Regions from separate parts of the Bradyrhizobium sp. Leo78 genome, predicted to be linked through region 1. Evidence: predicted binding sites of a transcription regulator. Region 1 holds the regulator's gene; each other region holds the start of a gene.
The links. Region 1 encodes PhoB, which activates phosphate uptake and scavenging genes when phosphate is short. Its sites were predicted from a motif close to TGTCATNNANCTGTCAT; they were not measured.
Positions count from the first base shown of each region.

Region 1 (9,905 bases):
GAAGATGTCGCTGGCCGACTTCGCGACCTCCTTCACCTTGTCGATCGCCTTGCCGGCGATGCCCTTCTGGGCATCAGCCTCGGCGGCGGCCGCAGCACCGGACGAAATGGCCGGCGTGGATGGTCCCGATTTGTCGGATGGGGGGCGGGATTTCGCGCCGTCAGTAAGCGCGGCATGCTGGTCACCTTGCGCAACTTGCGCGTGCAGCGGCGAGGTCACAAGCATGGACGCCATGACGGCGGCGGCCGCCACCAGGCATGTGCTTCGACAAAAAGGGCGGTAGGTCCTCATTAACGCTGGTTCCCTTTAGTTCTGCTGCGCCGGTCCGAGGTGGGCCGCGTCGATCACGAATTTCGACAGCGCACGGCCGAGACAGGCATGCACCCGCTTGGCCAATTCCACGCCGTGGGCGGAGCTGAACAGGTCGAAATCACCAGCATCGTTCCAGTGATGCATGATGGCGAAACGATCAAACAGCGGGACATCATGTTCGTGCGCCGACACCCGCATATTATCTAGGTATGGTGATCCGGAAATCATGCTTTCGGTGCGGGGGCTGTACTGAAGATTGACCAGAACCACGTCGGTTCCCGCCTGTTGCAATGCACCAATTCCCGCGTCCAGAGCGCTGCGAAAGTCGTCGGGATCGGTAGCTCGGATGGCATCGACGGTTCCCGTCTGCCAGATCACCAAAGTAGGCCTTTTTGCTTCTACCAGCTTAACAAGGGTGTCGGCTGTATCCCCCGTGGTTTTGGCGCCCTGCAGTTCTACGGACAGGTTAACGGTCGTGCTGGGCAGGCTTTCCTTCAGCGCCGCCTGCAACTTTGCCGGGTAGGCGCTGGCCTCGGAAGAGGGAATCGTGGAGGAGCGGCTACCGACCACCAGCACATTGAGGGGCTGGCCGCTTCGCACCGCCTCGGCAACCTTGCGCAACGAGCTTTCGGTGGCCAGCAGATTGGCCGGGACGTCGCAGATCTGCTCGGGATCGCCGGCGCGTGCCGGGGCCGCCGACAGATAAACGGCCAGCAATGTCAGGCCTAGCATAGTCCATAAGCCGGACTTCATACCGCCCCTCCCGCCAGGTCGGCATTGCCGCCGGCGCTCTTGTATCGCGCGGCACCTTTGTCGGCGGAGTGTTTGTACCACGAAATCACCCACGCCATGGCGCACATGATGACAATCCCGGTGACGCTGACCAGGAAGTGCATTCCGGCGCCGCCGGACACCTCGGCCAAGATGAAATGCCCGGCAAATGCCAGGAACACACCAAGGCAGAATATCTCAAGGGAGTGCTGGCCGCAGAGGATCAAAGGTCGCAGCCAAGGCGATTTCAGGCCCGGCCAATCCCGGGGCAGGACGCGGACGGTGATGGCCGCCAGCGCCAGGAAATGGGCAAAGCGCAACACGTCTAGATCGGTCTTGTTGATCGGATACATCCACTGCTCGATGCGGCGCGGCACGATGTGGCCGAGCTGCGGCAGATACCAGGACAGCGTGACCAGGAACGCCGCGAACAGATAGACAATGCAGATCCAGAGCGTGATCGGGGAGGCCAGGATGCGCGACATCCTTCTTGCGCCGCCGAGCGCGCACCAGGCGCCGAACACGAACAATAATTGCCAGGCGAACGGATTGAACGCCCAGACGCCGTTCGGATAGGCGCTGAGATAGAGGTCGAAATGCCAGGTCAAGACGTAGAGGCCGGCCGAGAGCGCCAGCGTCACGTCGGTCCGCCATTTCATCAGCCACAGGATCAAGGGTAGGAACAGCATTAGCACGATGTAGAGCGGCAGCACGTCCATGTTGACGGGACGGAAGCGCAACAGCAGCGCCTGGACGATGGTGACATCGGGCTGCTTGAGGAAATCCATGATCCCCATCTCTTCGGTGTAGAGCGGGTTCTCGAAGCGGGTGGCGACGTAGGAGATTTCCGCAAGAAAGATCGTGAACAGGAACACGTGGGCGACATAAATCTGCCAGACGCGGCGCAGGATGCGCGCGGTCGCCACCACGAAGCCGGCCTGAAGCATCGCACGGCCATAGACGAAGGCCGCGGTGTAGCCGGAGATGAAGATGAAAATCTCGGTCGCGTCGGAGAAGCCGTAATTGCGGATCGTGAGCCAGGTCAGAATGTTCGTCGGCAAATGGTCGATGAAGATCAGCCACAGCGCGAGCCCGCGGAACAAATCCAGCCGCAATTCGCGCTCGGAGGTCGCGGGCATCGTGATCGCGGGCGCGGCGGCGACCGCTGCGCTCGCGTCCTTGGCGTCGGCAAGCTGCGTTCCGGAAATTGGATCGGCAATCGACGTCATCGGGCACCATGACCGTGCGAAGTTTTGCGCCGCCCCGACTCAAAAGGATAATATCCGCCCGCCACTTGCGGACAAGATACGGGATTGACGCGGATGCTCGCGCCTTTAGAGCGGAACTATGGTCAAACGGGGATGAAAAACAGTAACCGCCCAACTTCGTCACCAAGTGCGACGATTGGTTCCGACGGACTTATTGGCTATGATGCGAGTTGAGGAGACTGGAAAAGTGTACCGCGCCGTCACCCGCGACATCGAAGTCACCGTCGAGCCGAACTTCCTGCCGGAACGTTCGTCGAGTGAAAACCGGCAATATTTCTGGTCCTACACCATCGTCATCACCAATTCCGGCACCGAGACGGTGCAACTGCGCACCCGATACTGGCTCATCACCGACGCCACCGGCCGCCAGCAGGAAGTGCGCGGCGAGGGCGTGGTCGGCGAGCAGCCGGTGCTCGCGCCGGGCGAGCGCTTCGAATACACTTCGGGCGTGCCGCTGCCGACCGAATCCGGCTTCATGAGCGGCCGCTACCAGATGGTGAGCGAAAGCGGCGAACGGTTCGAGATCGACGTGCCGACATTTTCGCTCGACAGCCCGGACGGGAAGAGGGTGCTGAATTGACGAGCGCTCGCGCTCGTCATCACCGGGCTTGACCCGGTGATTCATCTCTTCAAAAGAATTTTTCAGGCGAGATGGATGGCCGGGTCAAGCCCGGCCATGACACGCGGAGTTTAGCGCCCTACTCCACCCCGGCCTCTTCCGGCGTGAATTCGTACACCGACGAGCAGAACTCGCAGGTGACGACGACCCTGCCGTCCTTCACCATGTCGGCGCGGTCCTTCGCCGTAAAGCTTTTCAGCATCGAGGACACCGCCTCGCGCGAGCAGGAGCATTGCGCGCGCAGCGGCAGAGGCGTGAACACGCGCACGCCGCGCTCGTGGAACAGGCGGTACAATAGCCGCTCGCCCGACAGATCCGGATCGAGCAGTTCGACGTCCTCGACCGTTCCGATCAGCGACTGCCCCTCGACCCAGGCATCGTCTTCCGGAACCTCATGGGCGGCCGTTCCTTCGGGCGCATCGCCAGGATGCAGATCGGCCTGCCGCGCGCGCTCCGGCGCCTTCGGCAGGAACTGCAGCAGCATGCCGCCGGCGCGCCAGCGAACCTTGCCGCCGTCGCCGCCGCGCCATTCCTCGCCAACTGCAAGGCGCACGCGCGTCGGGATCTGCTCCGAGCGCAGGAAATACTCATGCGCTGCGTCCTCGAGGCTGCCGCCATGGAGCGCGACCAGGCCCTGATAGCGGCTCATGTCCGGCCCCTGGTCGATGGTCATCGCGAGATGGCCCTTGCCGAGCAGCGCGCCGGAGTCGAGCCCGTCCTGCAATCGCGTCGCATCGTAGCGCGCATAGGCGCGCAGCCGATCGGGCGCCTTGAAATCGACGATCAGGAACGAGACCGGGCCGTCGGTCCGGGTCTGCAGGATGAAACGGCCGTCGAACTTCAGGGATGAACCGAGCAGCGTCGTCAGCACGATCGCCTCGCCGAGCAATTTGCCGACAGCAGGCGGATAATCATGCTTGTGCAGGATGTCGTCGAGGGCGGGACCGAGCCGCGTCAGCCGCCCACGCAGATCGAGTGCATCGACCTCGAATGGCAGCACCGCGTCGTCGACCGGAACGGCCGATGGCGCCCGGGTCGGTGTTTCCGTGATCTTGATGTCGGGGGATTGTGAAACCATGGCGCTCTATCTGGGGTCTTGAGAGGCGAAACGAAAGGGGTTCACATCTATCGTTGTTAGCCGTCATCCCCGCGAAAGCAGGGATCCATAACCACCGATGTGAGCATTGTGAAAAGCTGGGGCCGCAGCTTGATGCAACAACTCACATCGGTGGTTATGGATCCCGGCTCGCGCTTCGCTTGGCCGGGACGACAGCTATCTTGGCGGCGCGCTTACGCGACCGCGTCAAAACACCAGGCCAGAATGCCCTTTTGCGCATGCAGGCGGTTCTCGGCCTCGTCGAACACCACCGATTGCGGACCGTCGATCACCTCGTCGGTGACTTCCTCGCCGCGATGCGCCGGCAGGCAATGCATGAACAAAGCATCGGGCTTCGCCAGCGACATCAGCTTGGCATTGACCTGATACGGTCGGAGCAGATTGTGCCGGTGCTCGCCGTCCTTGTCGCCCATCGACACCCAGGTGTCGGTGACGACGCAGTCGGCGCCGCGCACGGCCTCCTCTGGGTCGTTGCCGAGCACGATCGGCGCCTGGGTCGCCTTGATCCAGTCGCGCATCGCCTTGTTCGGCGCGAGCTGCGGCGGCGTCGCGATATTGAGGGCGAACTTGAAACGCTCGGCGGCATGCGCCCATGACGCCAGCACGTTGTTGTCGTCACCGGTCCACGCCACGGTCTTGCCCTCGATCGAACCGCGACGCTCCTCGAACGTCATCAGGTCGGCCATCACCTGGCAGGGATGCGAGCGGCGCGTCAGCCCGTTGATCACGGGGACGGTGGCATGCGCGGCGAGCTCCAAGAGCGCATCGTGGTTGAGGATGCGGATCATGATCGCATCGACATAGCGCGACAGTACGCGCGCGGTGTCGGCGATGGTCTCGCCACGGCCGAGCTGCATCTCGGCGCCGGTGAGCATGATCGATTCACCGCCAAGCTGGCGCATGCCGACGTCGAACGACACTCGCGTGCGGGTCGAAGGACGCTCGAAGATCATCGCCAGCGTCTTGCCTTCGAGCGGCTTCGTGGCCCGCTCATGCGCCTTCAGTCTCGCCTTCATGGCGGCGCCGGCGTCCAGCATGGCGCGCAGCTCGTTGAGCGACATTTCGTTGATGTCGAGGAAGTGACGGGGCGCCTTGCTCATCATCCCGCTGCCTTCTTCGACGGTCCGCTTGAGAGCGCGGTGCAGGCGCGCTCCAGACAACCGATGGCGTGCTCGATCTCGGCCTCGCTGACGATCAGCGGCGCGAGGAAGCGCACCACATTATCGCCGGCGCCGACTGTGAGCAGCTTCTGCTCGCGCAGGGCGTTGACGAGGTCGCCGGAGGGCACCACGGCCTTGACGCCGATCAGAAGCCCCTCGCCGCGCACGTCCGCGAGAATGGACGGATAGCGGTCAACCGCGGAGGCGAGCTTCTGCTTGAGCAGGAGCGACATCTTCTGCACCTGATCGAAGAAGCCGGGCTTCAGCATCACATCGAGCACGGCGCCGGCGGCCGCGACCGCGAGCGGATTGCCGCCGAAGGTCGAGCCATGCGAACCCGCCGTCATGCCGGACGCAGCTTCCGCGGTCGCAAGGAAGGCGCCGATCGGAAAGCCGCCGCCGAGCGCCTTGGCCAGCGACATCACGTCAGGGGTGACCCCGATGCGCTTGTAGGCGAAGAGATCGCCGGTGCGGCCCATGCCGGTCTGCACCTCGTCGAACGCGAGCAATAGGCCATGCTCGTCGCAGAGCTGGCGCAGCGCCTTGAAGAAGGCCGGCGGCGCGGAGCGCACGCCGCCTTCGCCCTGCACCGGCTCGATCAGGATGCCTGCGGTCTCTGGACCGATCGCGCGTTTCACCGCTTCGATATCGCCATGCGGCACCTGGTCGAAGCCGTCCATCGGCGGACCGAAGCCCTCGAGATATTTAGCGGCGCCGGTCGCGGCGAGTGTCGCGAGCGTGCGGCCATGGAAGGCGCCTTCGAAGGTGATGATGCGGTAGCGCTCCGGATGCCCCTTCGAGAAGTGATAGTGACGCACGACCTTGATCACGCCCTCCATCGCTTCCGCGCCGGAATTGCAGAAGAACACGAAGTCCGCAAAACTCTGCTCGCACAGCCGCGCGGCAAGCTTCTCGCCGTCCGGGCTCTTGAACAGGTTCGACATGTGCCAGAGCTTCGTCGCCTGTTCCTGCAGCGCCTTCACCAGATGCGGATGGGCATGGCCGAGCGCGTTCACCGCGACGCCGGAGGTGAAGTCGAGATAACGCTCGCCTTTGGTCGAGATCAGCCAACAGCCTTCGCCGCGTTCGAAGCCGAGATCGGCCCTGGCAAAAACGGGAAGCAGATGCGACGTGGCGCGGTCAGTCATGGCGATCACTGAAGGGTTCAGACAAGCCTTTCAGACAAGCCCCGGCGGCGTGCAGCGATGCAGACACGCGGCTGGAGCTCATCCAGCGAAAACAAAACGTGCCGCCTTTGCAGGGCGGCACGTGAAGGCATTCTATGCGCGCGGCGGGTGCTGTCAATCGCCACGAAGCCGCCAGGCTGCGCTGCAAAGTGCCGGTAATCCGCAGTTTTCCGGTGTGGTGGAAAAGCCCGATTGCAATCCCTAAATGTCGGAACATGTGGACGCATAGGCGCGGACTCTTGCGCCAGAGTCACGCCATATTGTAGCGTCTGGCCTGTCGGGTACGACATCTCGTGCGGCAGTTTTGATCCCTTAGAGTCCTTTGTGTGCGGCGTACACGTTCGGGTGCGGTTTTCGTGCCCGGCGAGCCTTAAGGGATTCTGCCCGCAGGGATTTTTGAGATTAGGCATCGCAGCGCTGTCCCAGGATCGGCCGGCGCAACGCGAAGGGAAAGATGCGATGACGGTATTGACCTGGTCCGACGAACGCGTCGAGCAGTTGAAAAAGCTCTGGGAAGGTGGCCTTTCGGCCAGCCAGATCGCTGCGGAACTGGGCAACGTGACCCGCAATGCGGTGATCGGCAAGGTGCACCGGCTCGGCCTCTCGGGCCGCGCCAAGAGTCCTGCTGCAGCCGCGCCGCGGCAGCGCAAGGCGCGTCCCGCACAGCCGATGATGCGCGTGGCACGTCCGGTCTCCCGCGGCAACACCGCGCTCGCCCACGCCTTCGAGGTGGAGGTGGAAGCGGACCCTATCGCCTACGACAATGTCGTACCGATGAGCCAGCGGCTGTCGCTGCTCGAATTGAACGAGGCCACCTGCCACTGGCCGGTCGGCGATCCCTCGAGCCCGGAATTCTTCTTCTGCGGCGGCAAGGCGCTTCCCGGCCTGCCCTATTGCGCGCACCACTCCCGCATCGCCTACCAGCCGGCGGCTGACCGCCGCCGTCCGACGGTCAAGCCGTCACAAGGCAAGTAAGCCGACGACGGATCGTAGCTCGGGTGGAGCGCAGCGCAACCCGGGAACGCTGTATCGGCAGGTCCAAATTTCCCCGGGTTACGCTTTGCTGCACCCGGGCTACGGATTGAGGTCGCCGGTTTACGACTGCTCGGCCTTCGCGAAGCGATCATCGAGCGCGTAGCCCGCGCCGCGGACGGTGCGGATCGGGTCCTGCTCGCGGCCGGGATTGAGCAATTTGCGCAGGCGGCCGATGTGAACGTCGACGGTGCGCTCGTCGATATAGATGTCGCGGCCCCAAACGCTGTCGAGCAGCTGCTCGCGGCTGAACACGCGGCCGGGATGCTCCAGGAAGAACTCCAGCAGGCGATATTCGGTCGGGCCGAGATCGATCGGGCGGCCCGAGCGCGCAACGCGGCGCTTCTCGCGGTCGAGTTCGATGTCGCCATAGGTGAGCACGGTGGCGAGCCGCTCCGGGCTTGCCCGGCGCAACAGGCCCTTCACCCGCGCGAGCAGTTCAGGCACCGAGAACGGCTTGACGATGTAGTCGTCGGCACCGGTCGCCAGCCCCCTCACGCGCTCGCTTTCCTCGCCGCGCGCGGTCAGCATGATGATCGGGAGCTGCTTGGTCTCCGGCCGCGCCCGCAGACGGCGGCACAGCTCGATGCCGGAGAGTCCCGGCAGCATCCAGTCGAGCACGACAAGGTCGGGAATACGTTCCTTGAGCCTTGTGTCCGCATCGTCTCCACGGGCGACCGTTTCGACATCATAGCCTTCTGCATCGAGATTGTAGCGCAACAGCGTCGTCAGCGCTTCTTCGTCTTCGACCACCAGAATGCGTGCGCTCATCGGCTTGGCTTCTCCTATAGCGGGATGACTCTCTGCTTGAATCGTCATCCCACTCTTCCTTTGATGTTTGAGCAGGATCTTGGCGGAAAGCCGGCGTCGACTTTCCGGATGTTGCTCTAGTTGCCCGGAACGGTCGTGGCGAACGTCGTCATATCCCCCTTCGGCCGCTTGTCGGTGATCTGCTGACCCTCGATCATGTAGAAGACCGTTTCCGCGATGTTGGTGGCGTGGTCGCCGATCCGCTCGATATTCTTGGCGCAGAACATCAGGTGGATGCAGAACGAGATGTTGCGCGGATCTTCCATCATGTAGGTGAGGAGCTCGCGGAACAGCGAGGTGCAGATCGCGTCCACCTCCTCGTCGCTCTTCCAGACGTTCATCGCCGCCGGCAGATCGTGCGCGGCATAGGCGTCGAGCACGGACTTGACCTGCGACAGCACGAGGTCGGTCATGTGCTCCAGGCCGCGGATCAACTTCAGCGGCTGGAAGTCGTTCTCCAGCGCGGCGACGCGCTTGCCCATGTTCTTGGCGAGGTCGCCGATCCGCTCGAGGTCGGTCGCCACCCGCATCGCGCCGACGATCTCGCGCAAGTCGACAGCCATCGGCTGGCGGCGGGCGATCGTCAGCACGGCGCGCTCCTCGATCACGCGCTGCAGGCTGTCGATCTCGATGTCGGAAGCGACGACACGCTTGCCGAGCGCGACGTCGCGGCGGATCAGCGCATCGACGGATTCGGTGATCATCCGTTCGACCAGCCCGCCCATCTCTGCGACCAGACGGGTCAGTTCCTGAAGATCGCTGTCGAATGCCTTGGCGGTATGTTCAGAAGCCATGATGTCCCTCCTCAACCAAACCGGCCGGTGATGTAGTCCTGGGTGCGTCGATCGCTCGGCGAGGTGAAGATCTTGCTGGTGTCGTCGAACTCGATCAGTTCGCCCAGATACATGAACGCAGTCTTGTCGGAGACGCGCGCCGCCTGCTGCATGTTATGCGTGACGATCGCGATCGTGTAGTCCTCCGACAATTCCTGGATCAACTCCTCGACCTTGGCGGTCGAGATCGGATCGAGCGCCGAGCAGGGCTCGTCGAACAGGATAACTTCGGGCCGCACCGCAACCGTGCGGGCGATGCAGAGGCGCTGCTGCTGGCCGCCGGAGAGGCTCAGGCCGGAGGCGTTGAGCTTGTCCTTGACCTCGTTCCACAGCGCACCGCCGCGCAGCGCTTTCTCGACGCGGCCGTCCATTTCAGATTTCGAAATCTTCTCGTAAAGGCGGATGCCGAAGGCGATGTTCTCATAGATCGTCATCGGGAACGGCGTCGGCTTCTGGAACACCATTCCGATCCGCGCCCGCAGCAGGTTGAGGTCGAGCTTGGGGTCGAGGATGTTGGTCTGGTCCAGCATCAACTGGCCGGTGGCGCGCTGGCCGGGATACAGGTCGTACATCCGGTTGAAGATCCGGAGCAGGGTCGACTTGCCGCAGCCGGACGGGCCGATAAAGGCGGTGACGCGGTTGGTGCCGAGCGTCAGGTTGATGTTCTTCAACGCATGGTGCTCGCCGTAATAGAAGTTGAGGCTGCGTGCAGTCACCTTTGGCGCCGCTTCCGGCAGCGACTTCTGGGGAATGGCCGCGCTCGGGCTGGTCGTCGATACGGACAGATCGGTCATTT
Region 1 is NZ_JCAMOT010000010.1:208,759-218,663, reverse strand. It holds gene AC5ZG1_RS16040 (SGNH/GDSL hydrolase family protein) at 1-234, opposite strand, end outside; gene AC5ZG1_RS16035 (SGNH/GDSL hydrolase family protein) at 307-1,065, opposite strand; gene AC5ZG1_RS16030 (OpgC domain-containing protein) at 1,062-2,312, opposite strand; gene apaG (Co2+/Mg2+ efflux facilitator ApaG/CorD) at 2,539-2,931, shown strand; gene AC5ZG1_RS16020 (Hsp33 family molecular chaperone) at 3,050-4,048, opposite strand; gene argF (ornithine carbamoyltransferase) at 4,261-5,187, opposite strand; gene AC5ZG1_RS16010 (aspartate aminotransferase family protein) at 5,187-6,395, opposite strand; gene AC5ZG1_RS16005 (GcrA family cell cycle regulator) at 6,894-7,409, shown strand; gene phoB (phosphate regulon transcriptional regulator PhoB) at 7,530-8,237, opposite strand; gene phoU (phosphate signaling complex protein PhoU) at 8,354-9,070, opposite strand; gene pstB (phosphate ABC transporter ATP-binding protein PstB) at 9,082-9,903, opposite strand; gene pstA (phosphate ABC transporter permease PstA) at 9,900-9,905, opposite strand, start outside.

Region 2 (9,905 bases), on a different contig from region 1:
TCCTTACACGCTTGCCCTGCTGGCGGCGGCGCCGATTGCCGATCCACGATTGGCGCGCGGCCGCGCCAAGCAGGTCTTGCAGGGCGAATTGCCGAGCCCGCTCAATCCACCCCAAGGCTGCAGCTTCCATGAGCGCTGCCCGATGGCGCGCGAGCGCTGCGGCAAAGTGCGGCCGCTGCTGCGGAAGGTGTCCGGCGGCCGAATGGTGGCCTGCCATTACGACTTGCTTGAGCAGCCCGCCGAACTGCCGCGGGCAGTGAGTGCGGCCAGTTAGCTGATACGAAGGACGGAGTTCCGCCGATGCGTTGGCACAATTTGGGCGATCTGATCGATCGCAGGGGCAATCTGGACAAGGAAGCGATCATCGATCTCGCTTTGCCCGGTGGCCCGAGAATCTATACCCACCGGCAGATAGATCAGCTCGCCAACGGCGTCGCAAAGTACCTGACAGACCGCGGATTTTGCCGCGGCACTCATATCGCCATCCTGTCATTCAATCGCGCCGAATATGTCGCGGCCTATTTCGGCATCATGCGGGCGGGCTGTATCGCAGTGCCCGTCAATATCAAGGTCGCGCGCGACACCATCGACTATGTGATTGATGACGCCAAGATCGCGCTCGCCTTTGTCGACGCTGCGAACCGCCCTCAGGTGCGCGAGGGCATTCCGGTGATTGACTTCGACGACGCCGGCCCGAACGGTTTTGCTGCGAGCATAAAGCCCTTCGAGTCCTTCGATAGTGTCGTGGCCGGACCGGACGAAGTGGGCCAGATGCTCTACACCTCCGGCTCGACCGGCCGGCCGAAAGGCGTGCCGTTGTCGCATCTCGGTCAGCTCTGGGCGCTTTCCACCCGAACCAGCGGAGCGCTCAACGAAAATGAACGCTACATCATCGCTCAGCCGCTGTTCCATATGAATGGGTTGTTCGCGACCAAGACGATCTTTGCGACCAACGCATCCGTGGTGCTGCTGCCATCGTTCGAGACCAGGAGCTATATCGAGGCGATCGCCAAATACAAGGCAACGGCGGCGACGGCCGTCCCCACCATGTGGGCGCGGGTGATCAAGGAGCGCGAGTTGCTGGCTCAGAACGACATCACATCGATCAGGCGATTGATGCTTGGCTCGGCGCCGATGACGATGGGTCTGTGGGACAAGATCAAGCAGGTCCTGCCGAACGTCACGCTCTCCATCGGCTACGGCACCACCGAAGCCGGGCCGGCAGTGTTTGGACCGCATCCGAAGGGCATTCCAACGCCACCGCTCGCGCTCGGCTATCCCATCGATCCCGAGGCAGTCAAGCTCATCAATGGTACCGAGAATGAGGGTGTGCTGTTGATGCGCAATCCTGCGCTGATGGATCATTATCACAACCTGCCGCAGCAGACGGCGAAGGCGATCACCGACGGCTGGTATTACAGCGGCGACGTGATGCGTCGCGACGAGAACGGCTTCTACTATTTCGTCGGCCGTGCCGACGACATGTTCGTCTGCTCGGGCGAGAACGTCTATCCCGGCGAGGTCGAGAAGTTGCTGGAGCGTCATCCGCAGGTGCAGCAGGCGGTGGTGGTGCCGCTGCCGGACGAGGAGCGCAGCCAGGTCCCGGTCGCCTTCATCGTCACCCGCGCCGACGCCAAGCCGACCGTGGACGATATCCGGAAATTCACGATTGCCAATGGACCGGCCTATCAACATCCGCGCCGCATCGAATTCGTCAATGAATTGCCCTGGGCCGGCACCAACAAGATCGACCGCAAATCGCTGATTGATCGCGCCCGCCAACTCGAGGCGGCGAAAGGCTGGTCGGTGTGAGCGCGCTGGCAGGCAAGATTGCATTGGTCACCGGCGCCAGCCGCGGCATCGGGCAGGCGATCGCACTCAGGCTCGCCGGGGACGGTGCGATCGTTGCGGTTCATTATCACTCTGCCGAGGATGCCGCGCGCGCTACCGTCGACGAGATTGTCGCTGCCGGTGGGGCTGCGTTTGCATTGCAGGCGGACCTATCGGCGCGAAGCGGTGCTGCGGCGCTCACCGCAAGGTTCACTGCGGAACTAACCGAGCGATACGGCAAGACGGCGTTCGATATCCTCGTCAACAATGCCGGTGTCGGCAAGCGTGCGACGATCGAGGAGATCACGGAAGAAGATTTCGAGCTTCTGTTGCAGACCAATCTCAAATCGCCGTTCTTTCTGATCAAGGCTCTGTTGCCCCACTTGCGCGATGGTGGCCGCATCATCAACATTTCGTCGATGGGAACGCGCGCCGCGTACCCCGCCATGGCGGGCTATGCGCCGACAAAAGCGGGCCTGGAGGCGTTGAGCCGCCTGCTCGCTGTTCATCTCGGCGGGCGGCAAATCACGGTGAACTCCGTGATGCCGGGCGCCACTGCGACCGACATGAACGCGAATGCGCGCGACCCCGTCGCCAGCCGCGAAGTTGTCAATTCGATCGCGCTTGGGCGTGTCGGCGAGCCGGCCGATATCGCAAAAGTCGTCGCGTTCCTGGCGTCCGACGACGGTGGCTGGGTCACCGGCCAACAGATCGACGCCAGCGGCGGCCAGCGGCTGTAAGCCGCACTGCCGCCGGAACAGGCAAGGATTGGCCGCTTTAGCCGTCCGATGCCTCGCCTGGCGGGCTTTTCATCAGCAGATTTCCCAAGAGGGGGGCCTCGCTTGCGGCGGGGACGCTACACGCTGCCGCGAGATTGTACAGCGCCTGATGAAAGTTCATGCTAGCCGCAGCGCGTGCATGACAATAATATTCTTCAAACAAGTTTCATCGCAACCAAAACATTCTTTTCCCTCCTGGATTCGGAGGTTTGCATGCTCGACGACTTCGACCGCAAGATCTTGGCGACGCTGCAGGTGAATAGCAGCCTCTCGATGCAGGAGATTGCCGAGCGGGTCGGGTTGAGTTCGACGCCCTGCTGGCGGCGGATCCAGAAGCTTGAGAGCTCCGGCTACATCAAACGCCGGGTGGCGCTGTTGGACGCGGAAAAGCTGAACCTTGGCGTCAGCGTCTTCATCGCCGTCAAGACCAACCAGCACAATGCGGAATGGGCGCAGAAATTCCGGAAAATCGTCACGAGCTTTCCGGAGGTCGTGGATTTCTATCGCTTGAGCGGCGACGTCGATTATTTGATCCGAGCCGTCGTGTCTGACATTCGCGCCTATGACGATCTCTACCAGCGATTGATCGCAAAGATTGACCTGCACGACGTCTCATCGATGTTCACGATGGAGCAGATCAAGTCGACCACCGAATTGCCACTCGCGAGTCTCGCGTGAGCGACTGAGGCGGGCACCCACGTGTCTGGGCTGGATCGTCGACGCGGATTAGGGGCTATGGCTGTCGTCAAACCGTAATATTACGTCACTAGCGTCCGCCGCGCGTTGGCTTGGGATGTGCGCTGACGCGCAATTTGGACCGTCGGCGGGCAGGTCGTAGCGCTGGGAAGCTGGAACGGCTGTCCTGATCTGCGTGGGCGGGGACAGTGGTGATGCTTCGATCGGCCCTAGCCGAACTCAGACCGGATCGCGCCAACCGTGTTGTCGTTACGTCGGCCAATAGGCGGCTGGCAGCTTGGGCATGCGCATTGGCCGTCGCGGGCATGGCTGCGGGTATCGACGTGGCCGCGGCTCAGACCAGGCCAGCGAATGCGCCGATCGAATTCAATATCCCCTCGCAACCACTCGCCGCCGCGCTCAATCGCTATGTCGATGCGACCGGACGCGACGCCCTCTACGACACGAGCCTTGCGGCCGGCCGCCTCTCCGGCGATGTCCAGGGCGTGTTTGCACCGGACGAGGCGCTCCGAAAGCTGTTGTCTGGCACCGGTTTGGCTGCCGAGTTCGTGGCCGAGACGACGTTCGTGCTGTTGCCGGAGCCACTCGCCACTCAGCAGGCGGCGCAGCAAACACGATCGCCAGAACATCGGCGTTACTATGGACAGATTCAGGCGAGCATTGCGGATGCTCTTTGCCGATCGGGCGGCGCGCGTCCCGGCAGCTATCGCTTCGCCACTGTGTTCTGGATCGCGCCAGACGGCACCGTCCAGAGATCCCAACGTATCGGGTCCACCGGCAAGCCTGACGCTGATGACCGGATTGATGCAACCTTGCGCAGCGTGCGCTTCGACGAGCCACCGCCGGCGGGCTTTCTGCAGCCGGTCTTGATCTTGATTGTGCCGCAAGGACCCGGCGTGGCGCAGGGGTGCGGCAAGGCCGATTCCAATCTCCGATCGGCTGGGACCCGGCCATGACCGAGACCGCCTTGACGATCATCCGCCGGCTGTTTGTCGATCGCTATGACGACCTCAAGGCGCGTTTGACTCAACGCCTCGGCTCGGCCGATCTCGCCGGTGATGCGATGCAGGATACATGGTTGCGCCTGTCGCGCGCGGAATCGATTGGCGCCGTACAAAGCCCGCGCAGCTATCTCTTCCGGATCGCGCTGAACGTGGCAGAGGATCGCCGCCGGATGGAGCGGCGTCAACGCATATCGGCGATCGAGATCGAAAGCCTGCTTGAGCTGCCCGATCATGCGCCGACGCCTGAGCAAACCATGTTGGCGCGGTCTGACCTGGAGGCGTTCGAGGCGATCGTCAACGAACTCCCCGAGCGGCGACGGGTGATCTTTCTGGCGGCGCGGGTCGGCAATGTTCCCCGCCAGGAAATCGCCGATCGGCTCAGCATCTCCCGGCAACTCGTTGCGAAAGAACTCCGGTTGGCACTCGAACATTGCCTGGCGCGCTATAAGGAATTGAAGGGTTGAGCGTGCACTTTCGGTCGCCGAGAATCGTCTTAGAGGTAAGAATTCCTGCGATCGTCGCTTGCTTTCTCACGGAGGCAGCGGCGAAAGGCATAACATTGAGATGAGCAAGGCACACCCTGGTTTGGATGCGGTGGAGCGGGAAGCGGTCGACTGGCTGCAGAAGCTCACATCCGGAGAAATGACGCCGAAGGACGTAGCGGCGCTGGAACTCTGGCGCGCGCGCAGTCCTCTGCATGAAGCAGCCTTTTTGGAGACGAAGCGCCTATGGCATACGGCTGGTGTCGCCGGCGATGCTCTGTCGGGTCCGGGTGAAAGCTTCCTAGCCAGGCTCGATGCGCTGGGACGGCGCCGCAGGATGAACCGTCGCGCGGTATTGAGCGCCGGCGTCGCGGCAGTTGCCGCGGCGTCGGTCTACGGCGTGCTCAACCCGCCGTTCGGATTTTGGCCGTCATTATCCGAACTCAATTCGGATTACCGCACGGGCACCGGCGAGCAACGCCATGTCACATTCGCCGGCGACGTGGCGATCGGCCTGAACACGCAGACGAGCCTGGCCGTCCGTCCTGCGGAAGGAATCGAAGATCGCATCGAGTTGATCTCCGGCGAGGCATCGTTTGCAACATCGATGCGCCCGGCGCGATCGCTCGTGGTCCTGGCGGCGCACGGCAGGACGATCGCCGAATCCGGCCGGTTCGATGTCCGCTACACCGCAAGCGGCGAGCGGTCCCCGGTCAGCGTGACCTGTTTCGACGGCGCGGTGCGGATCGAACGTGGAGCCGACGTTGTGGCCCTGCGACCTGGCCAGCGCGTGCGCTATGACCTTGCGGGACTGAGCGAGATTGCCGCAGTTGATCCGCAGCTAGCCTCGGAGTGGCAGCGCGGCATCGTCGAATTCCGCGGCACGCCGCTCGTCGAAGCCGTGGAAGAAATCAATCGATATCGGCCCGGCCGCATCATCTTGATGAACACGGCCTTGGGCCAGAAACAGCTCAGCGGTCGCTTTCGTATCGATCAGATGAATGAGGCGCTGCTGGGATTGGGGCGCGCGTTCGGCGCAAAACTGCAGCGGTTGCCGGGTGGAATCGTGCTGCTGAGCTGATTCGGGCGGGACGGGTAAAAAATTTCTCAAAAAATCTTCCGAAAGCGTAGTCAACGGCCACTCGGGATTCGGTCTTAGCGGTGAGACCTCTCTTGACCCCCGAGGCGGCGGCGACTTCCGGCTGCAGCGTCAGGGGCGTACCGTCGTCTGAAGGAGCCGCCCGATGTCCGCCCGTTCACCCTCGACCGCTAACGGTCCCATGCGCCGCCATGCCCGTCACGCGGCGCTGCGAACCGGCGTCAGCGTGGTGGCGCTGTTCCTGGCCAATACTGCAGTGGAGGCACGTCCATTAGGCGGACAGGCACCGACACCATCGGCGGCGGCGATGGCTGCATCGCAGTCGGCGGCGCAGGACGCGGCGACGGTCGCCAAGCAAAGCCAGGATGCGATGGCGCGGGCCACGCGCGCCATCCAGGCGATGCAGGCGGTGCAGGACGCGGCGCGCAGCGCAGCGCAGGCCGCGCAGCGCTCCGCGACGCTGCCGCAGGTCGCTGTGCCGAATGGGCTGGCGCCGGGCGGCCTGCAGGCGGCGGCTGGATGGCAGGGCGCCAATGCGCCGACGCAGGCCGTCGATGCCAGCGGCCAGACCCAGGTCGGCATCCAGCAGACCCGGGCGCAGGCGATCCTGAATTGGAATTCGTTCAACGTCGGCGCGCGCACCACGCTCATCTTCGACCAGCAGGGCAACGCCAGTTGGGTGACGCTCAACCGCGTGGTCGGCAGCACATCGCTGAGCCAGATCCTCGGCAACATCAAGGCCGACGGGTCGGTCTATGTGATCAACCAGAACGGCATCATCTTCGGCGGTGCGAGCCAGATCAATGTCGGGTCGCTGATCGCCTCGACCGCCAATATCACCGATACCCAGTTCCTCAATAGCGGCATCTACTCGCGGCAGGAAAGTGGCCAATACGTGCCCAGCTTCACCGATGCTGGTGGGGCCGTGAAGGTCGAGGCCGGCGCGCTGATCTCGACCCGCGCGCCGTCGTCGGCGAAGCAGGGCGGCGGCTTCGTCCTATTGATGGGCACCGAGGTCAGCAACGCCGGCGCGATCAGCGCGCCGCGCGGTCAGGTGCAGCTTGCGGCCGGCAACGATTTCCTGCTGCGGCCAGGCTACGGCACCGACGCCAACCAGGCCTCGACCACGCGCGGCAACGAGATTTCGCCGATCGTCCGCGATGCGCTTGCGGTCGTTGGCAATTCCGGCCTGATCTTCGCGCAGCAAGGCGACATCACACTCGCGGGCCGCAGCATCGGCCAGGACGGCGTGCTGGTTGCCACTACCTCGGTCAACACCCGCGGCACCATCCATCTCCTGAACGCTGCCTCCGATGCTGCTGGTAGCGTCACGCTCGGCAGCGGCAGTCTGACCGCCATCCTGCCCGAGCTCGGCAGCGCCGAGACCGCGCTCGACAGCCAGCGCAACCAGTTGATCGCCGATTCCAACGCCTTCACCCACGTTCCGACCGCCAACGCCCAGTTCAACAATCTCTCGCTGCTCGCCGATCGGCTCCACCAAGGCCGCGTCGAGATCGTCAGTGGAGGCAACGTGGTCTTCAAGGATGGCTCTATCACGCAGGCGCAAGGCGGGCAGGTTGCCGTCTCCGCCGCTCGCCGCGTTTTCGCCGAGAATGGCGCGGTGATCGATGTCTCGGGCGTGCGCGGCGTGCTGCTGCCGATGTCGGCCAACAACATCATGGTCAATGTGCAAGGCAATGAGCTGCGCGATTCACCGGTCAATCGCGATCAGGATTATCTGAAGAACGCAGATGTCTGGATCGACGCGCGCAATCTGGTGCTGGTGCCGGCTGGCACAGGCGGCTATGCGACCGACCGCTATTATACGCCGGGCGGTCTGCTCGAGGTCTCGGGCTATCTCGCCAATACCGCCCATCGCATCGGGGAATGGACCGCGCTCGGCGGCACCATCACGCTGGCGGCGCCGGAGGTGGTCGCGCAGAAGGGGGCAGTGTTCGACGTCTCCGGCGGCTCGGTCAGCTACGAGGGCGGCTATATCAGGACCACCAACTTCCTCGGGGCGGACGGCCGAACCTACAATATCAACAATGCGCGCGCGGATATGCAGTTCACGGCGCTCGGCGGCGGCTATGTGCGCAAGCATTATATCGAGGGCAAGGTTTACGATAAGCTGACCGAGATCTGGGCGTCCCCGTTCGGCAAGGGCAGTGTCTCGACCCGCTGGGAAGATGGCTACACCGTCGGCCGCGACGCCGGCTCCCTTATCCTGTCGACGCCGACGTCGATCTTCGAAGCCACCATCCTCGCCGACATCGTGAAGGGTGACCGCCAGATCGGGAACCGGCCTTCCGGCACCACCGACGGCTACAAGCTGCCCCAGGACGTCGCGCCGCTCGAGGGCAGGCTTGCGCTGGGCAGCTACTCGGGTATCGGTCTCACCGATGCATCCGCTGCGCGGGTCGTCTTTGGCCGTGTGTCTGATATCACTGAGGCGCTGAACGACAAATCGGCGTTGCCCGACAGCCGCATCGGCACCGCGTTGTTTGACGCGGACGCGATCAATGCCGCCAAGCTGGGCGGTCTCAACTTTGCGAGCAGCAAGGAAATCGTTGTCGAGGCGCCGCTTGAACTTGCGCCCGGCGCGGAGGTGACCTTCGCGGCGCCGCATGTCGATATCGGCGCAGACGTCACGGCTCATGGCGGCAGTATTACGCTGACCAATCTCATGCATGCCGTGCTCGGCCAGGGGCAGAACGCGAAATGGTGGGCGCTCAACGACGCGAACGGCAATTCGCAGGTCACGATCGGCGAAAGGGTTGCCATTGATCTCAGCGGATTGTGGACCAACGAATTCCGCGACACGCAAACCGATTCATCACGTCTCGCGCATCTTGATGGCGGAAATTTCACCGTCTCGACCACAGGCGGCATCACGCTTTCGAAGGGTTCGCTCATTGACGTGTCGTCAGGCGGCGCGATCCTGGTGGATGGCAAAACCAAAGGCGGCAAGGGCGGCAATGTCAGCCTCGTCGCCAATGATTATGCGCATCTGGCCTCGACGCAGTTCTTCACCAATCCGCTCATCCTCGATGGCGCTATCCGCGCGTATGGTTTTGGCGGCAGCGGCACGCTGACATTGGATGCGGGCCAGGCGATCGCGATCGGCAAGGCCGTGGCCGATGCGCTGGTGCTCGACCCCGAGCTGTTCCGGTCCGGCTTCTCCGCGTACAAGATCTCCAGCAACACTGGCATGGAGATCGGCGAGGGAACGCGCCTTAACGTCGAGGTGCCGGTCTATCGCTTCACGGACAAGAACTATGACGCGGCGACGGGAAGCCCTGTCGCGGATGCCGCGGAGCTGTGGACGCCGCCGAGCTTCATCATCAACCCCGTCGCGCATAGCGTCACGCAGCGCGTCGGCGCCGATGTGACGCTCTGGAGCCTGCATGATTTCACGCTGGCGAAAGGCGCCTCGATCAATGTCGATGCGGGGCACTCCGTCTCGATCTTCGCCAATCGCCAGACCGTCATCGACGGCGCGATCACGGCTCCCGCCGGCAATATCCTGATCACGAGCCTGCAGGACGCGCCCGGCGACACCAGGTACAATTCCGGCTATGGCGAATTCGCCCTGACGCGGTCGATCTGGATCGGCAACGCCGCGGTGCTGGATGTCTCCGCACGTGGCGCGGTGGGTCGCGATGAGCGCGGGATTGCTTACACGGCTGTACCGGACGGCGGCACGATCCGCATCGGCGGCACGGGCGCGGTCGACAACGTGGGCGTCCCCGTCGTCAGTGATGCGTTTGTGATCCTTCGTCCCGGCGCCTTGATCGATGCATCGGGCACCTCCGCGCTGGTCGATGTCTCCACCGGCAACGGCTATGTCTCGACGCCTGCCGCCAGCAATGGCGGGACGATCTCGCTCTATTCCGCCTTCGGCATCACGCTCGACGGTACCTTGCGAGCAGCTAGCGGCGGCAGCGGCGCCTCCGGCGGAACGCTGAATCTGACGATGGCTGAACGAGGTTATACGTTGGGGCAACCCAGCGCG
Region 2 is NZ_JCAMOT010000013.1:167,222-177,126, forward strand. It holds gene AC5ZG1_RS18950 (ABC transporter ATP-binding protein) at 1-274, shown strand, start outside; gene AC5ZG1_RS18955 (class I adenylate-forming enzyme family protein) at 301-1,812, shown strand; gene AC5ZG1_RS18960 (SDR family oxidoreductase) at 1,809-2,570, shown strand; gene AC5ZG1_RS18965 (Lrp/AsnC family transcriptional regulator) at 2,823-3,287, shown strand; gene AC5ZG1_RS18970 (STN domain-containing protein) at 3,611-4,261, shown strand; gene AC5ZG1_RS18975 (RNA polymerase sigma factor) at 4,258-4,773, shown strand; gene AC5ZG1_RS18980 (FecR family protein) at 4,904-5,872, shown strand; gene AC5ZG1_RS18985 (filamentous hemagglutinin family protein) at 6,036-9,905, shown strand, end outside.
Region 2: AC5ZG1_RS18970 (STN domain-containing protein) is a predicted target of PhoB. The motif match lies at 3,350-3,366, and genes of this name have one in related genera.

Region 3 (9,905 bases), on a different contig from region 1:
ATTCGCCGCTGCCGAGCGCGAAACGATCGAGCGCGGGGAGATTCTCGGGATCGCCGATCAGCGCAAAGCTTGCAATCGCGGGATCGCCGGTGATGGGCGCCCCGGTGTGGAACTTGAGCCATTTGGCGACTTCGGGGGGCGACATCGCGCCATCGAGCCAGACCGGCGTATCGTGATCGAACAGCGTCAGCGCGATCGCGGCCGCGCCGTGCATCACGCCATCAGGCGCGCCGGCCGACGCCGCGATTCGCTCGACCTTCCCCGGACGCGCCATCGCGTTCATTACGGAACGGAATGTTGCCTGCGCCGACAAGACCTTGTCGGAGAAGCCCGGCGGCAGTTCGGCAATCGCCGTCATGTCTTCAGCCCTCACCGCGCACCATCGTATAGAAATCAACCCGCGTCGCCGCCGTCTCCGCGGCCACCCGGTCTCGCTTGGCGATCATGGCCGTGCGCAGCGGCGCGATCACCTCCTGCTCAACCGCATCGGCAAAATCGTCCGATTGCGCCATGGCGTCGCACAACGCGATCAGCCGTGCCTTCTCATGGTCGCGTCCGAGCGTGTAGCCGAAACCGACCTGGCCGGTCGAAAGCAGCACCGCCGCGCGCGAGACGGTCGCCTCGCCAATATTGAAGGGCGCGCCATCGCCGCCGACCCGGCCGCGCACCATGACGAGGCCGTTTTCCGGCTCGCGCAGGGTCTTGTGAGCGGGCAGCGCCATCTCGCTGAGCCGGGCCGAAATGTCGGCAGCGTCCGACTGGGCGAGCACCGCCATTCCCGCCCGGCGCTGCGCCCGCCTGCTGTCTTGCTCGGTCTTCGTCATCTCGCGGAACCTTGCCTGACTGAAGTTGTCTATGATACTAGACAACTTGATAAGCAAACGCCATGACTGTTTCATGACAGGGGCATGATTTTCGACAGGACTGGGTTTCCGATATGAGTGTGCAGGACACCGCCTCATCGGGCGTCGCGCTGTGGCGCTTGGTCGCCGACGGCATCGAGCGCGGCATCGCCGAGGGCCGCTTTGCCGCCGGCGAGAAGCTGCCGGGCGAGATGGAGATCGCGGAGACCTACCGCGTGAACCGGCACACGGTGCGGCGCGCCTTGGCGGCGCTCGCCGAGCGCGGACTGGTGCGCGCCGAACGCGGCAGCGGCACTTATGTCGAGGTGCAGAAAATCGCCTATCCGCTGCGCTCGCGCACGCGTTTCTCGGAGATCGTCGGCGCCGGCGGCCGCGAGCCACGCGGGCAATTGATCGATGCCTCGGAAGACGTGGCGAGCCGGGAATTGGCGCGGGAACTCGGACTGAAGGTCGGCGCGCCACTGGTCCGGATCGAGTCGCTGCGGTTCGCCGACCGCGCGCCGATCTGCGTCTCCACCTCCTGGCTTTCGGCCGAGCGCTTTCCGGGCGCGGGAGAGGTGTTCGCCAGCGTCCGCTCGATGACGAAACTGCTCGAACATTTCGGCATCCGCGACTATCGCCGCACCTCGACGCGGATCACCGCCGGCATCGTCGACGCTACCGACGCCGCGCGGCTCGACCTGGCGCTCGGCCGCCCGATCCTGGTGGTCGACTCGACCGACGTCGATCTGGACGACAAGCCGCTGGTGACAAAGCGCTCGCGTTTTGCGGCGGAGCGCGTGGAGTTCTTGGTGGAGAACGGGTAATCCAGTTCTTCCCTCTCCCCGCTCTTCGCGGGGGCGAGACGAGCAAAGCTCACTCTGCGAGGGTTAGGGTGAGGGGCTGCTTCTGCAAATTCGATAGGCGAGAGTGCGCGGAGAGGCCGCTCACCCGGCGCTTCGCGCCGACCTCTCCCCGCAAGAGCGGGGCGAGGTGACTCCTACGCCAGCGCGCGCTGGCCGATGATGGCGAAGCGGAGTTTGGTCGAGATCCAGTCGATCACGGCGACCGCGATCAGGATCATCAGTATCAGGAACGACACCTTCTGCCATTCCAGCACGCGGATTTGTTCGGCGAGCTGCAGCCCGATGCCGCCGGCACCGACGATGCCGATGATGGTGGCCGAACGCGTGTTCGATTCGATGAAATAGAGCACCTGACCCGCGATCACGGGCAGGACCTGCGGGATCAGGCCGAAGCGGATCTCGTGCAGCACGCCGCCGCCGGAAGCTCTGATACCCTCGACCTGCTTCTTGTCGGCGCCTTCAATGGCCTCGGAGAACAATTTGCCGAAGGCGCCGAAATCCGACACCGCGATGGCGAGCACGCCGGCGAACGGGCCGAGACCGACGACATTGATCCACACCAAGGCCCAGATCAGCGTGTCGACGCCGCGGATCGTATCCAGGAAACGTCGCACCGGGAAACGGAAGATGGCGGAGGGCACGATGTTGCGCGCGGCGAGCAGGCTGACCGGCAGCGCCATGAACGCGGCCAGCGTCGTGCCGAGCAGCGCAATCGACAGCGTCTCGCCGAGCGCGGAGAGATAGGTCGGCAGCGACGAGCCGGGATCGGGCGGGATCATCATCAGCGTGATCCAGCCGAGCTCACGCAGCCCGCTCACCAGCTTGGTCGGCGAGAAGTCGAGATCGAACAGGCCGAAGGCGAAGACCGCTGATGCCGCCAGCAGCATCAAGGGCGTGGCGAGGCGCGCCGAGACCGGGCGGTCGAAAACGTCAGGGTATTTCGTCCGCAGCGCCTGCGAATCCGGCTTCGGCAACTGGCTCATGCCCGCCCCTCCTTGCCGAACAGTTTTGCGCGCAGCCAGCCGGTGGTGATGTCGATCACGAACACGGTCAGGACGATGGTGACCAGGATGGCGCTGACGTCGGAATAATAGAATTTGCGAATCGCGACCACGAGCTCCTGCCCGATGCCGCCGGCGCCGACAAAGCCCATCACGGACGCTTCGCGCACATTGATCTCGAAGCGCAGCAGCGCATAGCTGGCATAGCCCGCCGAGACCTGCGGCAGCACGGCGAACCGCATGCAGGACAGCCAGCTCGCGCCGGTCGAGCGGATGCCCTCCACCGGCTTCATGTCGGCATTCTCGACGATCTCGGAGAACAATTTGCCGAGCGCGCCGGTGGAGTGCACGGCGATCGCCAGCACGCCCGCCATCGGCCCGAGCCCGAACGCGATCACGAACACCAGCGCGAACACGATGGCGGGCACGGTACGCGCAAATTCGAGCAGGCGGCGGACAACAAAGCGCAGCCAGGGCCCGGGCGAGGTGTTCTGTGCGGCGAAAAAGTTCAGCGCAAAGGCAAAGACGGCGCCGGTCAGCGTGCCGACATAGCTGATCAAGATGGTCTCGGCGAGCAGCTTCAGCCAATTCTTCCAGCCCCAGAACCATTCGCCGAAATCGGTCCAGACCCGCTGGCCGTTATCGAGCGTGAGGATGCGGTCGAAATAGGAGACGAAGTTGCCGAAATAGGTGAAGAGCGTGCGCAGGTTCACCTCGGCGCCGATGCCGGCAACGGTCAGCGCCGCGATGAACACCGCCGCCGCCAAGGCCATCTTCAACCGCTTGCGCGCGACTGCCTTGCGATAGGCATCGTTCAGCGCGGCGAGCTGCTGGGCGGGAAGGATGGATACGGCGGTGGCCATCTGCTCTGCTTGGGATCTGCTGCTTGTCCTCAACGGAACAGGCCGGGTCGCGATCGATCCGGCCTGCGTATTCGCGTCGATCGATCAGGAGGCCTTCTTCTTGCGCAGGGCGTCGACGAACTTGATCAGCTCGATCGTGCCGTCCCAATCCTTGGTGGTCGCGGGATGGAAGCCCTTCTTCTGGCCGTCGGAGAGCTTGTCGAACGCCGCCTTGTCCTTCGTCGGCACGTCGAAGAAGGCCTTGGCGATCGCGGCCTTGAGATCGTCGGGAAGGTCGGAGTTGTAGGCATAGGGTCCGTTGATGATCTCGGCCGACTTATGGACGATGCGGAAATCATCCTTCTTCATCGGCGAGCCGTCGGCGTTCTTCAGCATGCCCTTGTGCAGCATCTGGGCGAGCGTGGAGTCATCGTCGCTGGTCCACTGGTTGGCGGCAACATCAACCGTGCCCTGCGCCAGCGCGAGCATCGCGTTCTCGTGGCTGCCGGTGAAGACAACCTTGCTGAAATAGGCTTCGGCGTCCGGAATGCCCTTCTTGTTGAGCTCGAAGCGCGGCACGTTGTTGCCGGAGGTCGAGTTCGGATCGACGAGGCCGAGGTTCTTGCCCTTCACGTCCTCGATGGTCTTGTAGGGGCTGCTCGCCTTGACGAAGAACATCGAGTAGTAGCCGGTGGAGCCGTCGGCGTTGATGTCGTTGGCGAAGGCGTCGGTCTTGACGCCGGTCAGCCGCGCGCGGGCGAAGGAGGCCGAACCGTAGCTGGCGATCTGGATATTGCCGGAGCGCTGGCCTTCGATCACCGCAGCATAGTCGTTGGCGATGCGCAGCGTGACCTTCACGCCGAGTTCCTTGGAGAGATAGTTGACGAACGGCGTCCAGCGCTCGGTGACACCGGACGCGTTTTCAGCCGGCACGACCGCGAAGGTCAGCTCCGGATATTTGGCCTTCCAGTCCTGCGCCGACGCGGACGCGGTGAGCGCGAGCGCGGCAGCGCCGGCGAGAACGATGCGACGAGTGATCATGGTTTACCCCTGCTGTTATGGTAGCGCCTGGATCACGATCCGAGACGCAACGGGATCGTGATCTCATCTCTTGTTTGAACACGACCGGTTTCCACTTTTCCGGACCATGCTCTAAAGGCCGACTGCACCTGCAGCGGCTTTCCCTGCATAAGGTTACGGCGTTCAGGCCGCGGCTGCGGTGCCGAGCGCCGGAGCTGTTGCGGCACCGGGCGCGGGCATTGGCGCCCCGCCGATGACATCATTGGCCTCGAGATCGTAGAGCTCGCGGGCGATGTGATCGGTCAGCGTCGACGGCTGGCCATCGAACACCACGCGGCCCGCCGCCATGCCGATCAGGCGGTCGCAATAGCTGCGCGCCAGATCGAGCGAATGCAGGTTGCAGAGCACCGTGATGCCGAAATGCTTGTTGATGCGCAGCAGCGCATCCATCACGATCTTGGTATTGCGCGGATCGAGCGAGGCGATCGGCTCGTCGGCGAGGATGATATCGGGCTCCTGCACCAGCGCGCGAGCGATGGCCACGCGCTGCTGCTGGCCGCCGGAGAGCTGGTCGGCGCGCTGGGCGGCGAACTGCGCGATGTCGAACTGCTCGAGCGCCGACATCGCCAGCGCCCTGTCCTGCTCGGGCCAAAGCTGGGTCAACGAGCGCCAGGCCGGCATTTCGGCAAGGCGGCCCATCAGCACATTGGTCAGCACATCGAGCCGGCCGACCAGATTGAACTGCTGAAAGATCATCGCCGAACGCGCGCGCCACTGCCGCAGCGCCTTGCCGCGCAGCGCGGTGACATCGACACCTTCGAACAGGATGCGGCCTTCGGTCGGATCGGCGAGACGGTTGACCATCCGCAACAAGGTCGACTTGCCGGCGCCCGAGCGACCGATCACGCCGACGAAACTACCGGGCTGGACCGAGAACGAAGCATTGTCGACCGCGGCTTTTGTGCCGAAACGGCACGTCAAACCTTCAACCACCAGCATGCAGTGCTCCGAACCCGTCACGTCGCGTAACGGCTAACGCCGCTGAATTACAGTTGTGTGACAAACGCGCTGCAGTGCGGCGATCCTCCACACCGCCGGCGATGTCACGCATCTGTCACGCTACTGTTATGAAGCGCATCGAAGACGTGCGCTCCCCCACAACAATTCGACGAGGCGAAGAAGAAGATGGCCGGCAAGATGCTTTCCGTTGTACCAACGGTCGATCCCACCGCCGCGGTGCGCGATAGCCAGCTTGGGGCCTATACCGAGGTCGGAGCGCGCAGCATCCTGCTCGACGTCACGATGGGTGACTATTCATATGTCGTGAACGACGCGCAGCTCACTTACACCACGATCGGCAAATTCTGCTCGATCGCGGCAATGACCCGGATCAATCCGGGCAATCATCCGATGCATCGTCCGTCGCAGGCGCATTTCACCTATCGCGCCAGCGCATACTTCCCAGGCGAACATGACGAGGCCGAATTCTTCGCATGGCGCCGAGAGCACCGCGTGCATATCGGCCATGACGTCTGGATTGGACATGGCGCGATCATCCTGCCCGGACGCTCGATTGGAACCGGCGCGGTGGTCGCGGCTGGCGCGATCGTGACCAAGGATGTTCCCGCCTACGCCATCGTCGCCGGCAATCCGGCGCGGCCGCTCCGCAAGCGGTTTTCCGATGGCATCATCAGCCGCCTTGCGGCGCTCGCCTGGTGGGACTGGGATCACGAAATGTTGCGCCAGGCGCTGCCGGATTTTCGCAAGCTGGTTGTCGAAGACTTCCTCGCCAAGTATGAAGCGCTGAACGCGCCAACAACCCGCCGGAGTGCCATCACGTGACTGACATTGTTATCGAAGGTGGCAAGGCGCTCGTTGAAGGCGAACTCGTCGAAACACGGCTGCGGACCGCGGGCCGCGACATCGCAGCCCTCGGCGAAGAGGGAGACGGCCGCAGCGCGCTCGGCATTGATGCACGGGATCTCCTGGTGCTGCCCGGCATCGTTGACCTGCATGGCGACGCCTTCGAGCGGCAGATGATGCCGCGCGCTGGAGTCGATTTCCCGATCGACGTGGCGCTCGCCGACAGTGACCGGCAGGCGATCTCAAACGGAATCACGACGGTGTTCCACGCCACCACATGGTCGTGGGAGCCGGGCCTGCGCAGCGCCGAGAATGCGCGGAGACTGCTGGAGGCAATCGAGCAGATGCGCCCGCAGCTTGCCGCCGACACGCGCTTCCATCTGCGCCACGAGACCTACAATCTCGACGCCGAACCGGAGATCATTGACTGGCTCGCGGAGGGCCGCGTCGACTTGTTCGCGTTCAACGACCACATGGACGGGACGATCGGGGACCTGGCAAGGCCGCGCAAGCGCAACCGGATGGTGGAGCGCACCGGCCTTTCGCCTGAAGACTTCGACAAGCTGGTCACGCACGTGGTGTCGCGCGCGAACGATGTACCTGCCTCGATCGCACGTCTCGCCAGTGCGGCGCGCTCGGCCGATGTCCGCATGCTCTCGCATGACGACAACAGCCCCGAGATGCGCAAGTGTTTTCGCGACCAGGGCGTCGGCATCGCCGAATTCCCTGTCAACGAAGAGACCGCGCGCGAGGCGGCGGCAGCCGGCGATCATATCGTGTACGGCGCGCCGAATGTCGTGCGCGGCGGCAGTCATACCGGCTGGACCAAGGCGTCCGACATGATCGCGAAGGGCCTCTGCTCGGTGCTGGCCTCGGACTATTACTATCCGGCACAATTGCTCGCAGCCTTCCGGCTTGCCGCTGACGGCATTCTGCCGCTGGAAAAGGCGTGGGACCTGATCTCGGGAGCACCGGCACGTGCTGCCGGACTCGACGACCGTGGCGTGCTCGCCGAAGGTCGCCGCGCCGACATGATCATCGTCGATGACAAGGTGCCGCTGCGGCCGCGCATTGTCGCGGTGATATCGGCGGGACGTCTCGTGCATCTGGCAGACGCCAGCCGGCTCACCTATTCCACAGCGCCGCGCATGGCGGTTGCTGCCGCCTGACGCTCCCAGGTCTTACGACGATGGCCAACTATCCGCGTTACGCTCTCTACTACGCGCCGGCACCAGGCAGTGCGCTCGATCGCTTCGGCGCCAAGATGCTCGGCTACGATGTCTATGGTGGCAGCGACCTGTCCTTTCCCGATGGCGTGCCGCCGGACTGGCGCGAGATCACGCAGGACCCGCGCAAATACGGCTTTCACGCCACGCTGAAGGCGCCGATGGCGCTGGCGGAGGGCAAGAGCGAAGCCGATCTGCTTGGGGCATGCGAGGCTTTCGCCGATACGCCGCGGCCAATTCCCGTTATCGAACCCATCATCGATTCGATTAGCGGCTTCATCGCGATGATCCCGGGAAAGCCGTCGACGGAGTTGCAGCAGCTTGCGGCCGACGTGACGCGCGACTTCGATTCATTCCGCGCGCCGCTGACGCCGACCGATCGCGCACGGCGAAATCCCGAGCGCTTGACGCCGCGACAGGTCGAGTATCTCGACCGCTGGGGCTATCCTTACGTGATGGAAGAATTCCGCTTCCACATGACGCTGACCGGGCGATTGGAAGCCGAGCGGCGTGAGATCGCGGTGCCGATGCTGCGGGAACGCTTTGCCTCTGTGCGGCTCGCAACGCTCGCGATCGACCGGCTCGCATTGTTCCGCCAGGATGATGCAGCATCGCGCTTCCGCATCATCGCGCATTGGCCGCTGCGAGCACTCTAACTCGTCGTCGCCCGTATTGTGCCTCCGCTTGCTCGGGCCGGCCTCTCCCCTTGTGGGAGAGGCCGGAGCGCATGCAGCGAAGCGGAATGCGATCCGGGTGAGGGGTGCCGGTCTCTCGAGGGACTTGCGCTGTCGGATGGACCTGAACCCCTCACCCGGAATTCAAGCTACGCTTGAATTCCGACCTCTCTCACAAGGGGAGAGGTGGAGTTTGCCGCCCGGACCTCGCACCACAACCCACATCGGTGGTTATGGGTCCCGGCGTTCGCCGGGACGACGTGGAGAGAGCGTCCCAAGCGAAGGGTGGGCACGCTGCGCTTTGCCCACCCTACCGTTCTTCGCTTACTCGTCCGTTTCTTCCGGCCTTGTGCGGGCGATGATTTCGGCGGCGCCCTTGTCGAGCAGGTCCAATCCGACGGCGCGGCCGAGTTCGCGGGGGCGGTCGGCGAGGCCGGTGCGCGAGGCCTCGATGAAGCGGTCGCCGGTTTCATCCAGCACCGAGGCGCGCAGAATCATCTCGCTGCCGGCAAGCGTGGCATGGCCGGCGATCGGCGAATTGCAGTGACCGTTCAGGATCCACAGCACCTCGCGCTCGGCTTCGGCCGCAAGGCGCGATTGCGCGTCTTCGATCTTGGCAAGACGGGCGCGGGTCGCGAAATCGTTTGCCGCGCATTCGACGGCGACGATGCCCTGCCCGACCGCGGGCAGCATCTCGTCGACCGGGAAGTCATAGGCGATGCGCGATGCACGCCCGATGCGCTCGAGCCCAGAGCGCGCCATCACCAGCGCATCGGCCGGGCCGACCTCGCCGCCATCAGGCAGGCGCTGCTTGTCGCCACGGTCGAGCTTGGCAATCCGGGTGTCAGCGGCGCCGCGGAAATGGATCACGCTTGCTTCAGGAAACAGCCTGCGCAAATAGGCCGCGCGGCGCACCGCGTTGGTGCCGATCTTGAAACCCTTGCCGCGGCTGGCGCGAAAGCTTTCCAGCGAAAGGCCGGGACGCAGCACCAGGCTGTCGGTGGCGGCGTCGCGCGGCAGGGTCGCGCCGATCACGAGGCCCGGCGTCTCCTCATTGCCTGGCACATCCTTCAGCGAATGCATCGCGGCCTGCAACTCGCCCGCACGCATCGCCTCGCGGATCTCGGCGACGAAGGCGCCGCCCTTGCCGCCATGACGCAGCAACTTGCTGGTCTGGTCCTGATCGCCGCGGGTCTCGAACCTGACGATCTCGACGGTCAGGTCGGAAGCCGACGCACGTAACAGGCGCGCAACCTCCTCGGTCTGCGCCATCGCCATGGCCGTCTTGCGCGTGCCGATGCGTAAGGTCTGTCCCGCCACAATGTCTCCGTTCGAGCCGTCGATAAAGCCGAGGGATTAGAGCAAAAGCCCAATCAAAACAACGGTTTTCGCGGTAGATTCCAGGAGGGAATGGGCAGGTGGAGGGAGGCGCGTCAATCCAGGTCGCTCACGATCTGAACGCCAGCCGCCGCCATTGCCGCATGCGCGGCCGCAAGCGAGCCGGAAAGATCGATTGCCCGGCAGCCGGATTCCACGACCACGGTCTCGAAGCCGAGGCGGCGTGCATCCAG
Region 3 is NZ_JCAMOT010000006.1:143,537-153,441, forward strand. It holds gene phnH (phosphonate C-P lyase system protein PhnH) at 1-358, opposite strand, end outside; gene phnG (phosphonate C-P lyase system protein PhnG) at 363-824, opposite strand; gene phnF (phosphonate metabolism transcriptional regulator PhnF) at 938-1,669, shown strand; gene phnE (phosphonate ABC transporter, permease protein PhnE) at 1,843-2,691, opposite strand; gene phnE (phosphonate ABC transporter, permease protein PhnE) at 2,688-3,572, opposite strand; gene phnD (phosphonate ABC transporter substrate-binding protein) at 3,657-4,592, opposite strand; gene phnC (phosphonate ABC transporter ATP-binding protein) at 4,755-5,570, opposite strand; gene AC5ZG1_RS10190 (LbetaH domain-containing protein) at 5,757-6,413, shown strand; gene AC5ZG1_RS10195 (alpha-D-ribose 1-methylphosphonate 5-triphosphate diphosphatase) at 6,410-7,603, shown strand; gene AC5ZG1_RS10200 (DUF1045 domain-containing protein) at 7,624-8,316, shown strand; gene hemC (hydroxymethylbilane synthase) at 8,659-9,654, opposite strand; gene pncA (bifunctional nicotinamidase/pyrazinamidase) at 9,768-9,905, opposite strand, start outside.
Region 3: phnC (phosphonate ABC transporter ATP-binding protein) is a predicted target of PhoB. The motif match lies at 5,617-5,633, and genes of this name have one in related genera.